Spartinivicinus poritis: one gene and its partner. The protein of the gene in region 2 binds, or shares a complex with, the protein of the main gene of each other region. Links are inferred from orthologs where the notes say so. Each region holds a gene or a part of one and is shown on either strand. Other genes may lie near its edges.

The links.
Region 1: the proteins of uvrD (region 2) and uvrB are in contact, whole or in part, in a crystal structure (PDB 7EGT), measured with the Thermus thermophilus proteins. The link is inferred for Spartinivicinus poritis from one-to-one orthologs. Residues at the interface, in WP_096412145.1 of Thermus thermophilus: His654, Arg656, Phe657, Gln666, Asp668, Glu669, Lys680, Arg681, Leu682, Ser683, Lys685, Tyr686, Ala687; in WP_096411307.1 of Thermus thermophilus: Glu23, Leu25, Arg26, Asp27, Gly28, Glu29, Arg30, Phe31, Arg55, Glu326, Asp327, Phe328, Glu379, Ser382, Gln383, His398, Gly400, Arg401.

The regions. Positions count from the first base shown.
Region 1 is NZ_JAPMOU010000015.1:124,906-128,202, reverse strand. What follows is about bases 1-2,968. They hold uvrB (excinuclease ABC subunit UvrB), read right to left. Parts: upstream 2,510-2,968; coding sequence 491-2,509; downstream 1-490. Other genes in these bases: ORQ98_RS13410 (pyridoxal phosphate-dependent aminotransferase), read left to right, coding at 2,706-2,968; tviB (Vi polysaccharide biosynthesis UDP-N-acetylglucosamine C-6 dehydrogenase TviB), read right to left, coding at 1-374. In the rest of the region: more of ORQ98_RS13410, read left to right, coding at 2,969-3,297. UniProt on the Escherichia coli protein: The UvrABC repair system catalyzes the recognition and processing of DNA lesions. A damage recognition complex composed of 2 UvrA and 2 UvrB subunits scans DNA for abnormalities.
Region 2 is NZ_JAPMOU010000053.1:13,918-17,159, reverse strand. What follows is about bases 5-2,917. They hold uvrD (DNA helicase II), read right to left. Parts: upstream 2,607-2,917; coding sequence 402-2,606; downstream 5-401. Other genes in these bases: hexR (transcriptional regulator HexR), read left to right, coding at 2,858-2,917; ORQ98_RS24555 (TRAP transporter substrate-binding protein), read right to left, coding at 5-61. Also shown: more of ORQ98_RS24555, read right to left, coding at 1-4; more of hexR, read left to right, coding at 2,918-3,242. UniProt on the Escherichia coli protein: A helicase with DNA-dependent ATPase activity. Unwinds DNA duplexes with 3'-5' polarity. Translocates on single-stranded DNA with 3'-5' polarity. Initiates unwinding more efficiently from a nicked substrate than double-stranded DNA.

The DNA of each region.
Region 1 (3,297 bases), on a different replicon or contig from region 2:
GGGTAAACTGTTGATTCATAGATAACAATATCACCGTTGCTGATTACTTTAGCGAGCATTTCACTGGCTTTGGTTAAAGGAGTTAAATCAGGCTGCCGATAGGCATCAATTGGTGTAGGAACCGTCACAATATAAATAGAGCAGTCTTTCAAGTCAGCTACACTCGCTGTATAACTGAGTTTATCTACCGCTTTTAGCTCTGCTGAATCCACTTCTAAGGTTTTATCTACACCATCACACAGCTCAGCAACTCGCGTTTGATTAATATCAAAGCCTACTGTGTTATAGTGCTTGCCAAACTCCACAGCTAATGGCAAACCCACATAGCCTAAGCCAATTACTGCGATTTTCCGGTCTTTTAATCGCTGATCCATGTAGTCGTTTCTCCGCCTAAAATCTAACTCATTTATCAATTAAAGGTTAAAACTGTCGGCAAGTATAATCCTAGTAGGCACTAATGACTACGCAAGCAATCTCGACCAAGCCCCAACTATTGTAAGAGTGCATTTTGCTTTAACTGATTAATGTGATCACGTACCGATGCTGCTTCCTCAAACTCAAGGTTCTTGGCATGCTCATACATTTTCTCTTCAAGCTTGCTGATTTGCGCTAATAAACTCTCCGAGCTAGCGTGCTTCACTTGATACTGCGCTTCAGGCTCAGCAACTTTCTTCTGCTGCTTGCCCTTCTTACCTTTTTTCCCTGGAATAGTGGCACCTTCAAGGATATCTGCAACGGCTTTGATCACTCCTTTTGGCGTAATGCCATGCTGTTGATTATACGCCACCTGCTTTGCTCGGCGGCGTCCAGTTTCATCAATGGCACGTTGCATGGAGCCAGTAATCTTATCCGCATACAAAATCGCTTTACCGTGAATGTTGCGAGCCGCACGACCAATGGTTTGAATCAACGAGCGATCTGAGCGCAAGAAACCTTCTTTATCTGCATCCAAAATAGCCACCAAAGCGACTTCAGGCATATCCAGACCTTCTCTTAGCAGGTTAATACCCACCAACACATCAAATACCCCCAAGCGTAAGTCTCGAATAATTTCTACACGTTCAACCGTATCAATATCTGAGTGCAAGTAACGAACCTTAACCCCATGCTCAAGAAGAAATTCTGTTAAATCTTCTGCCATTCGTTTAGTTAAGGTAGTCACCAATACTCGCTGTTGCTGCTCTACATACACACTGATCTCAGACAGCAAGTCATCAATCTGGCTGGTTGCAGGTCGAACTTCTATTTCTGGATCAATCAAACCTGTTGGCCGAACCACCAGCTCTACTTGCTGACCCTGGTGTTCTATTTCATAAGGGCCTGGTGTTGCTGATACAAAGATCGTTTGTGGGCTTTTCAACTCCCACTCTTCAAACTTCATGGGACGATTGTCAAGGGCTGAAGGTAGTCGAAAGCCGTATTCTACCAGAGTTTCTTTCCGGGACCGGTCACCACGATACATGGCTCCCACTTGCGGCACGGTTACATGAGACTCATCAATTACTAACAAAGCATCATCGGGCAGGTAGTCAAAGAGGGTTGGTGGTGGTTCACCTGGAGTCCGACCAGAAAGATAGCGGGAGTAGTTTTCAATACCTGTGCAATAACCCAGCTCTATAATCATTTCTAAATCATAGCGAGTGCGTTGCTCTAAGCGCTGAGCTTCAACCAGCTTATTGTTATTTCGAAGCTGCTCCAGCCGCTCTTTTAATTCAACTTTTATTTCTTCAACAGCATCCAACAATTTTTGTCTTGGTGTCACATAGTGGGACTTAGGGAAAATGGTGACTCGGGGAAGTTTCTGAGTAACAGCGCCAGTCAATGGATCAAAATAAGCCAGTTGGTCAATCTCTTCATCAAATAGCTCAACTCGAATGGCCTCCTGTTCAGAGTCTGCTGGAAAAATATCAATAACATCACCGCGTACTCGATAAGTTCCCCTTCGTAACTCAAGATCATTACGAGTATATTGCAGCTCTGCCAGTCGCCTTAGAATGGTACGCTGGTCAACTGTATCACCTCGATCAAGGTGCATCACCATTTTCAAATAAGATTCTGGATCACCCAAACCATAGATTGCTGAAACAGTAGCCACTATGATGGTATCAGACCTTTCTAGTAAGGCCTTTGTTGCCGAAAGGCGCATCTGCTCAATGTGGTCATTGATTGAAGCGTCTTTTTCAATATAGGTATCAGAGGTAGGTACATAAGCTTCTGGCTGGTAATAGTCATAATAAGAAACAAAGTACTCAACAGAATTATTAGGAAAAAAACTTTTGAATTCGCCGTACAATTGGGCAGCTAGCGTCTTATTATGTGCCATCACCAACGTGGGACGCTGAAGCTGCTCAATCACTTTGGCTACTGAGTAGGTTTTGCCTGACCCAGTAACCCCTAATAAAGTTTGTGAAGCCAGGCCAGCATTCACCCCTTTTACAACAGCCTTAATCGCGGAGCCTTGATCACCTGCCGGCTGAAACGTTGAAACAACTTGAAATTGCTTTGTCATGGTTCCTGAAGCCTGCTTCATCTAGTATGATGGATGAGCAAAAGATCTAAAAAGCCAGTTAATACCAATCCAATATATTGGGACTATTTTTGACTGGCAATTACCCCGAAGCGTAAACATTTTTTACGAGTGGGTATACAGGCTAGCCTGAGCAAATCAAATAGTAAACACATAAACCGATTTAAGAGGAATCAAGGTGGACGTGCAGCTCTCCCTTCGTGTCAGTGCCATCAAACCTTCCCCCACATTAGCCGTCACCAGCCGTGCAGCCGCACTACGTGCTGAAGGTAAAGATATTATCGGCCTAGGTGCTGGTGAGCCTGATTTTGACACCCCCAAACACATTAAAGATGCCGCGATTGCAGCCATTAGTGCTGGTCAAACAAAATATACCGCCGTAGATGGTACAGCCGAGCTGAAGCAAGCCATTATCAATAAACTGTCCAATGATAATCAGCTTATCTATCAGCCAAACCAGATTCTGGTTTCCTCTGGTGGCAAACAAAGCTTTTTCAACTTAGCTTTAGCCCTGTTAAACCCTGGTGATGAAGTGATTATCCCTGCTCCCTACTGGGTTTCTTATCCAGATATGGTAAAGATCGCAGAGGCCAGGCCCATCATTATCTCTACCCTGGAGGAAAACCGGTTTAAGCTCACTGCTGAACAACTATCAGCTGCTATTACAGATAAAACCCGGCTGGTTGTTTTGAATAGCCCCTCAAACCCCACCGGTGTCGCCTATACCAAAGCTGACTTAGCTGCACTCGCTGAAGTACTTCAAGCCCATC
Region 2 (3,242 bases):
CAGATAGTGCAGCAGCACCAGCCCCGATACCTAATGCAGTTACAAAGTCGCGTCGTTTCATATGAATGACTCCCTATCTATTCGTGAAACCTTCAACATAAACAATATGTGTTATTTTTCTCTAAATATACCTTGCGTGAATACTTTTTTATCGGTTGTTAGTACCAACCTACATATAGGTGTTAGCCTGCCCTATGCCTCATCCACATTGGTAATATTTTTTGAACCGTCAAAGGTTATAAGGCACTCGCTCACTATCTTTTGCCTTTTAGCTTTAAAGTTTAACAACTCTTCAGCTGTTTAGTTTTAGAGCTTTTTACCTACAGGGCATTAACAGTAAGTGCTGCGCCTTTGTTGTTCTATTTTATGTTGTTTATTTTGTTAGCAGTTATTTTTATCAATTATTCAATAACTTCTAGCTTAGCATAAGCGACTACCAGCCACTTAGCGCCTTCATTGGCAAAATTCACCTGGACTCTAGCCTGAGCGCCCTGCCCTTCATAATTTACAATAGTGCCTTCGCCAAAGATACTATGCAACACTCGCTGACCAACCTGCAAGTCTGTTTCAGGTATTGGGCTTTTATTCGCTATTACCTGTACTGTACGAGGTGCTACACGAGTATAAGTTGGCCTGGTAATAGACGCATTTATTCGTATTTCATTCACTAACTCAGCAGGGATTTCTTTTATAAAACGCGACGGTCTATTTATATTTTCCTGACCATGCAATCGCCTAGATTCAGCATAAGTTAGGTACAACTGCTCCATTGCACGGGTAATGCCTACATAGCATAAGCGTCGTTCTTCCTCTAAGCCATCAGGATCTTCCAGCGATATCTTATGAGGAAATAAACCTTGTTCCATTCCCGTTAAAAATACCAACGGAAACTCAAGCCCCTTGGCAGAGTGCAACGTCATTAGCTGCACACAGTCTTCAAATTGATCTGCCTGGGTGTCACCTGCTTCTAATGCTGCATGATCTAAAAAAGCAGCTAATGGGCTGGGTTGCTGCTCTGCTCCTTCAATAAAAAAGTCATCTGGGTCAAAGGTTTTACAAGCCGATACCAGTTCTTCTAAGTTTTCTACCCGAGCACGACCTTTTTCTCCTTTTTCTTTTTGGTGGTATTCAATCAACCCGCTCATAGTGATTACTTGATCAGCTAACTCTGCCAAATCCATTTCATCAGTGGCTGAATCAATATTATTAATGAGCTGTAAAAATCCAGACAATGCATTCGCTGCTCGTGCTGATATCAGCCGTTGGTTAATCACTTGTTCAGCTGCCTGCCATAAACTAGCGTCATTGGCTTTTGCAGTACTACGCACAAACTCCAGGGTTTTGTTACCAATACCACGTGTTGGTAAGTTCACCACCCGCTCAAAAGCACCATCATCATTACGATTAACCAACAGCCTTAAATAAGCCAAAGCATTTTTTATTTCTGCGCGTTCAAAAAATCGTAAGCCACCATATATACGATAGGGAATACTGTCTCTTAATAAGGCTTCTTCTAAAATACGCGACTGAGCATTTGAGCGATACAATACGGCAATATCACTATATTTACCCTTATGGTTCTCTAAATAATTGGAAATACGTTGAGCAATAAAGCGTGCCTCATCAACTTCATTGAACCCAGCATACAGCTGTATTTCATTGCCTTTAGCACCTTCTGTCCATAATTCTTTACCCAATCGGCTGGGGTTATGGGCAATTAAAGCATTGGCTGCCTGCAAGATAGTTTTGGTTGATCGATAGTTTTGTTCCAAACGAATAGTCTGGCTATCAGAAAAGTCTTTACCAAACTGTCGGATATTCTCTATTTTTGCACCACGCCAGCCGTATATAGACTGATCATCATCACCCACCACCATCACGGGTATTTGATTCCCAGACAATACCCTTAACCAGGCGTATTGAATGGTATTAGTGTCTTGAAACTCATCTACCAATAAATAGCGGAATCGCTGTTGATAGTGTTTTAAGATTTCTGGTTTATGCAGCCATATCTCATGGGCACGCAGTAGCAGCTCGGCAAAATCCACCATCCCAGATAGGCGACAAGCTTCTTCATAGGCTTGATACACCTTTAGCATTGTCACTTCAAACGGGTCACCATAAGGTTCTATATTTTGTGGCCGGCGCCCTTCATCTTTTTGGTTATTAATGTACCACTGAGCTTGTTTGGGCGGCCACTTGGCTTCATCTAAGTTTAAGCCCTTCATAAGACGTTTAATTAAACGCAGTTGGTCATCAGCATCTAATATTTGGAAGTTCTCTGGCAGCCCGGCGTCTCGCCAGTGTAGCCTCAATAAACGGTGAGCTAACCCATGAAAAGTGCCCACCCACATTCCGCGGGTACTCACCCCCAATAAAGATTCAATTCGATTACGCATTTCTGCTGCCGCTTTATTGGTAAAGGTCACGGCCATAATGGCATGTGGCGAAATACCTTCCGTTTGAATTAACCAAGCAATACGGTGCACTAATACCCGTGTTTTACCACTACCTGCACCAGCCAACACCAGACAATTTCCAATGGGTGAAGCAACTACTTCACGCTGAGCAGTATTTAATGAGTCTAAAGTTTGGGATACATCCATAGTGATTTATAGTCAGGCAGTAGTTAGAGCAGAAATTAAGCATAAGCTTGCTTAATTAGGTCAGAGTTTGGCCCTAGTTTAGCGGCGAGCAACCTTAGCTTGCAATGCTAAACCAGACATTTCAACAAGTCACAAGGTCCCTGGATAGCCATAAAATATCCAGGTTAGACTGGCTTAGCCTTATTTCCATATAGTTTGTATGCATTTTTTGTAGTATAACTACAAATAGGCCCAGCAAAGATTCACCTCACATGGTTTCTATTCAGCTGTTACAACAAATCCAGCAGTGCTACAGTCAACTTCGTCGATCTGAACAGAAAGTGGCAGACTTTGTACTTAATAGCCCTGCCCGTGTAATGCATATCAGTATTGCCGACCTGGCAACAGAAGCTGAGATAAGCGAACCAACGGTACTCCGGTTTTGTCGTGCAGTGGGCTGTAGTGGTTTTCAGGACTTCAAGTTACAACTTGCACAGTGTTTAGCCTCTGGTAGTAGCTTTGGACAGTTTGCCATTAGCCCAGATGACTCCCCTGCCGACTACAAGTCAAAAATAATCGACTCTACCATCAGCACTCTATCAAGTGTTCGTGATAGTTTAGATAATTTAGTTCTAGAGCAAGCAATCAATGCTTTAT